Regions from separate parts of the Scytonema hankhaensis NUACC26 genome, predicted to be linked through region 1. Evidence: predicted binding sites of a transcription regulator. Region 1 holds the regulator's gene; the other holds the start of a gene.
The links. The regulator NtcA, encoded in region 1, controls nitrogen genes in cyanobacteria. The targets are predictions, from matches to a motif close to TNTGTANNNNNNNNTACANA.
Positions count from the first base shown of each region.

Region 1 (3,172 bases):
GTAGAACTTTTCCAGCCTTGCGACTTCCTGTTCTAGTTCGTTCTGTTGTGTTTCGAGATCTTTGAGGCGAGATTCCCTTTGAGCAATGACTTTTTCTCGTTCTGCAATCGCTTGGTTGCGTTCTTGAATCAGGCGATCTAAGTCATTGATTTTTTTGTCTCGCTGTTCGATGACCTCTTGTCGGTTAGCCAATTCGCGATCGCGCTTGTCAATTGCTTCTTGAGCTTGGGCGATGGCTCTTTTTGCCTCAGCAAACAATTTTTGCCGCCCTATCTTCAGTTTTTCTACTTCTGCCAGGAGCTTTTTTTTCTCAACATCAACGTTTTTCAGTTCTGCTACAGTTTGTTTGTAGCGTGTAACAACTCGATCGAGTTGGGTTTCGGTATTTTGAAGTTGAGCTTGAATTTGAGCTTGTTGGCTCAGAGTGCGGCTGAGTTGTTCTGTCGTGCTATTCAGTTGATTTTGCGTGGCTTGTTGTTTTGTATTTGCCTCCTTTAAGGACTCATTGGTTTTTTGCAAGCGTTCTTCTTTCTCTTGTTGTTCTTTTCTAGCTTGCTCGAGTTCTTTCCGGGTAATATCCAGTTGTTGAGTTGTGGATTCAAGACTTTCGCGCTTGCGTCGAAGGTCTTTTTGTATGTCCTCTAACTCAAACACTCCTTTGCGTAACCCTTCGTCAGCAGCAAATAAAATTGCCAGAGTTGATGCCGAGACTAAAGTTCCTGTCAAAATAGTGACTAGTACTGCCGTGTTTTTGGGACGTAGGTTGAACAGTGAGAGCCGCGCTTTGCCAACTCGGGTGCCAATCCGGTCTCCCACTGTGGCGATCGCGCCTCCCAAGATTAATATTGCCAATATCAGGATGTACCCGGTGGTCATCTTTTAGCTACCGACGAAATCCTTCCAGATACAGCCTACTACTTCAAGCCATCATCTGTGGAGAAATTAGAGGAAAGTGCTGAGTTCTGAAGCATTTGTTTTGTTATCTTCCTCATTCTACACTGTCGAAAGGCAGAGGGCAGAAGAGAAAAGGAGGCGTGCCTTCTGCCTTCTAACTTCTGCCTTCTGCCTTTTAGGTAAATTGCCGACTTAAAGTAACGGGCTTGTGGACAGTAATCTTTTTCTTATGAATGGAAATCATCTTTTTCTCGCGCAAGTCACCTAGTAGCCTAGTAACGGTAACGCGAGTCGAACCAATTGCTTCCGCTATTGCCTGATGGGATAGCTTCAAGTCAATTGTGATTCCATCAGCACAAGGAACGCCAAAATCACGACAGAGAATTAATAAAAAACTCACCAATCGCGAACCCATATCTCGGTGAGCTAGCGTTTCAATCATCATCTCTGTTTGTAAAATTCGCGAAGACAGTCCGCGCAGCATTAACATCGACAATTCTGGGTTTTCCTTGAGTGCTTGCTCCACCTGTTCGATTGGAGCTGATAGTAATTCAACAGGTGTAAAAGCCACTGCATGGTAAAACCTATCTGATTTGTTTCCCGTTAGCAAGGACAAAACGCCAAAAACACTATTTTCCCGAAGTAGCGCTACGGTTATTTCTTCTCCTGCCTCGTACACCCTGGAGAGTTTAACGGCACCTTTCAATAAGAAATAAACTCGTTCGGCAGGATCGCCGGGGAAAAAGATGGTTTTATTGCGTTCAAACGTCTCTACAACAGGAGGAAACGCTCCTGTTGCCATCTGACGAAAAACATTTGCTAGGGCCTTATCTTGTGTCATCATCTCCCTTCCCCTACCCAATGCCGGAAAAAATAAAACTAATTCCCTAAGAATACACCTGAAAAATCAAGAACACATTGTCAACCTTTCTGTTCTTTCCTATACTTATCCTCTGGTGCTCATAGTTAATTGTTCATCATGATACATAATTTTTCCTGTTTAGATCTAGTACTTTTTAATAGTTGATTACAAAAGTTTTTACAAAACAGTTTTTTAGCAAAAAACCGAAGATATATTGAGATTCCCCGAAGCTTCCAGTAACAATTTTCTGGTAGCTAACAGGTACCCGGAGCATGATATTTACTAATACTGCTCAAAACTCCAGACAACTAGCGTCAGATTCTAGTATGCTCAAGCAAGAAAGTTCTCATTAAGAATTAATATGCTTGACCTGACAGGAAAAAAAGCTATTGTAACAGGAATTGCAAACAACCGCTCCATCGCTTGGGGGATCGCCCAACAACTGCATAAAGCAGGAGCCGATCTGGGAATCACTTACTTACCAGATGAAAAAGGCAAAATGGAAAAGAAAGTTGCAGAACTGGTAGAATCCCTCAACCCCAGCTTGTTTCTTCCTTGTGATGTCCAAAACGACGAGCAGGTTAAGTCAACCTTTGAAGAAATCCAGCAAAAATGGGGTAAGCTAGATATCCTCATTCATTGCCTCGCCTTTGCCAGTAAAGATGACTTGAGCGGAGACTTCAGCAAAACCTCTCGTTCTGGCTTTAAGTTGGCGATGGAGGTAAGTACTTACTCTCTAGTACAGCTAGCAGGGATCGCTAAACCATTGATGACTGAGGGAGGAAGTATTGTTACTCTCTCTTACCTGGGCGGTGTACGAGCAATTCCCAACTATAATGTCATGGGAGTTGCCAAAGCAGGATTAGAAGCTTGCGTGCGCTACCTTGCGGCTGAAATGGGTTCTGCCAATATTCGGGTAAACGCCATATCCGCAGGTCCCATTCGTACTCTCGCCTCTAGTGCGGTAGGAGGCATTTTGGACATGATTCACCATGTTGAGCAAGTCGCGCCATTAAAACGCACTGTCACGCAACTGGAAGTAGGCAATGCAGCCGCTTTTTTGTGTAGCGACTTGTCTAGCGGAATTACCGGACAAGTCCTGTACGTCGATGCAGGATACGAAATCATGGGTATGTAAAAAACAGTGAACAGTGAACAGTGACCACCTGACCAGTGATTAGTCAATAGGATGGTTACCTTGATTGGTATAAAGCTACTTAATTGTGTATTTACCATTAGAGATTGGTTATTGGCAAATGGCTCTGACCCCTAACTGGATAATTGACGATTGGTGATTGGCGATTGAGGAAATGATTAACGCTCAATACCTCTCCGTTATTCACTGGTCAGGTGGTCACTGGTCAGGTGGTCACTGGTCAGGTGGTTACTGGTCAGGTGGTCACTGGTCATTGGTCA
Region 1 covers NZ_BAACAP010000227.1:27,667-30,838, reverse strand. The annotation lists gene ACKTT2_RS33355 (DUF3084 family protein) at 1-876, opposite strand, end outside; gene ntcA (global nitrogen regulator NtcA) at 1,070-1,738, opposite strand; gene fabI (enoyl-ACP reductase FabI) at 2,118-2,894, shown strand; gene ACKTT2_RS33340 (hypothetical protein) at 3,067-3,172, shown strand, end outside.

Region 2 (3,172 bases), on a different contig from region 1:
TATTCGTACCTTAAGCAGCTTATCACCCGCTTACAATCCTATGGGATACCACATTGGTTCGGTTTGGCCTCACGATAATTCCCTAATTGCAATGGGTTTACGTTCCCTCGGTTTGATCGACCAAGCCTTGGAACTTTTTGAGGGCTTATTCGACATGACTAACCAGCAGCCCTATGGTCGTCCTCCAGAATTATTCTGTGGCTACGAGCGTACTGGAGATAATGCTCCCGTGCAGTATCCTGTTGCTTGTACGCCTCAAGCTTGGGCTACTGGCAGCATTTTCCAACTGCTGCAAATGATAGTGAATTTAGTGCCGGATGCTCCCAACAACTGCTTGCGAATTATCGACCCTGCCTTACCGGAGTCGATAAATCGTCTATCGCTACATAATTTGCGTGTTGGTGGTACAATTCTCGATCTGGAATTTGAGCGTTCCGGAAGTACAACAGCGTGCCGCGTTGCCAAGAAACGCGGTAACCTCCGTGTCGTGATTGAAGCTTGATTGGTGACTAGGGACTGGGGACTGGCGATTGGGGCTTGGAAGATGTCCCCAATCCCTAATCCCCAATCCCCGATCTATTCTTCTTTCTCGATTTTTTGTCCTGGAGAAGCTTCGTAAAGTGCATCGAGTTTTTGACGGGCATCGTCAACGTCGATAGATCTCATGACTAACAATGGTTCTCTGATTAAGTTACCTGACTCATCAAGTAACTCTGGATGTGGCGTGAACGATTTATGAGTGTTTCTGTCTCCTAAAGATACAGATTTTGGTGGGTACACTCGCTCTCTATCAAAGCTAAATAAAATTAAATTGCGAACTAAATTTGCAACCGCTATAAACGCTAGTAGGGTAAAAGCAAAAATGTAAAGTAGGTGCAACATTGTTTTTCCTCCAGAAGTAGCTAATTCTAATGATGAGTTTTTAAATGCAGTCAGTGAATGCCTAAATATGCCAAATGCTTGACGTACTTTGAGTACGCTTGTATTTATAAAAATGAGAAATTTTAACTCAGAAAAAAGAACGGTAGCATAATATACGCATTACTTTTACCAAAAATGTTAAAGGATCTTGGTTTATATGCTGTCCCTCTGCTGTTCATTATCGCGCATTTGACGGAAGCGCATAGCTACATTCCAGCATTGCGATACCAATTGATGCCAAGGTACTAACGTTGCCATATCAATTCCCACTTTGCTGTCAGTTGCTGTAAATAGCATCTTTGCTGTGTTAACTTCCGCTTGTGCTTGCTTGACTCTCATGAGTAAGTCTGATTGTTCGTTTGGACTCATAAATGGAAGCTGCTCTGTCTCTAAAAAATTACGCGATCGCGCAAACCAATACTGAAAATCTTCCAGTAGTGGCTGCAAAACCGTTTTGAGCAACTCTGGTTCCGATAGATTAGAGTCTTGCATAAGTGAGAAGCATTTTCTTAACTTTCATAACTAATATTAACCCTATTTAAGATTCTTAACATTTTTTAAATCTCTTTCATAAGTCAGAGTTTTTCAAGGATCTGTAACATTAACTACAGTTCATCTATTATATAAAGTCTTAAAGGCAGTTGCACAGATTCTATAGAGGGATCTTAGAAAAACCGCGAATACTCCAAGTAGTATTGCCAGCAATTACCGCATACACGTATATATAACTATACAGGATATTGGTTTTTTTAAAGGTTTAACCCATCATTGGCGACTCTGTATCCTTTAGGAAGTTGGGGATCTTGCAGCCATTTTTCAGGGCTGAAACAGTCACTGTTCTCCGTTCCCTGTTCCCAGTTGCCTTTTAACCTATAATAATTAGTTAACAATAAGTTAAGTTTAACTTATGTAAACTTAAGTTAAACTTACCGAAAACGAGGCGATCGCTTAATGTTTAACTGCTGTTAGTAGTAAAATATTATAAAAATATAAAATTTATGAGAGCTATTACTGAGAATTTTGTGCTAAATCTTGATTAGAAATAGATATAGTAACCCTATTTGAATTATGAAATACAGTAGTAGGGTGGACAATGCCCACTAAGAGTCTTATTGGTGGGCAATGCCCACCCTACGGTACTACGGTACTAGAAATTTTCATAAATGGTTTATGGCTGTTATGGAGCGATTGGGTTTGTAAATATAAACCCAAAGCGATTTAATGAGTTGCATTCAGATTGTCAGAGCGCAAATCAAGACAATATGTAGCTTACCGAGCAAGTTCAGTAAGCATAATTAGTTTGTGTCGGTATCAAGCAGACCAAAACATCTACTTAATCGGTATCAGAGTTCTGAGCGAAAAGCAACTGTATACAGTTAGATTTTATTAATGACTTAATAGTTGTTAAACAATGAATGAAAGAACTCAAAAATGGTTATATTGAAATACTAAGTTCGTTATCCACAAGAAATAAAAGCTGACAAGATGAAAAGAAAAGTGTATTATAATTAATAATATTTGTTATAAATATAACTCATAACTTAACAGTTCAATCGTTTCGTCAATTATTTTATAGCCGATGCCCTCAGAATCATCTAATCAACTAGAACAACCTGAAAAAATAGTATATTTACCGCGTACTAGCGAGTCAGAAACTCTCAAAAAAATTCGCCACACGGCATCTCACGTTATGGCGATGGCCGTACAAAAGTTGTTCCCCAAGGCACAGGTGACAATCGGACCTTGGATTGAAAACGGTTTCTACTATGATTTTGACAACCCCGAACCATTCTCAGAACAGGACTTGAAAGCCATTTATAAAGAAATGGTAAAAATAATTAACAAAAAGTTACCTGTGATTCGAGAAGAAGTTAGTCGCGAAGAAGCCGAACGTCGTATTAAAGAAATTAACGAACCATATAAGTTAGAAATCTTAGCAGACATTAAAGAGGAACCGATTACAATTTACCATTTAGGAAATGAATGGTGGGATTTGTGCGCGGGACCTCACTTAGAAAGTACAAAAGAACTGAACCCAAAAGCGATTGAATTAGAAAGCGTTGCTGGTGCTTATTGGCGTGGAGATGAAAATAAAGCACAGTTACAACGTATATATGCCACAGCTTGGGAAACACCAGAACAACTTGCCGAATACAAACGGCGTAAGGAAGAAGCACTACGCCGCGATCACCGAAGACTGGGTAAAGAACTGGGATTATTTATCTTTTCTGACTTGGTGGGACCGGGGTTA
Region 2 covers NZ_BAACAP010000127.1:15,052-18,223, reverse strand. The annotation lists gene ACKTT2_RS07300 (amylo-alpha-1,6-glucosidase) at 1-502, shown strand, start outside; gene ACKTT2_RS07295 (DUF2973 domain-containing protein) at 577-882, opposite strand; gene ACKTT2_RS07290 (DUF2605 domain-containing protein) at 1,075-1,413, opposite strand; gene thrS (threonine--tRNA ligase) at 2,501-3,172, shown strand, end outside.
Region 2: a site for NtcA is predicted at 1,514-1,533, ahead of ACKTT2_RS07290 (DUF2605 domain-containing protein). Genes of this name have one in related genera too.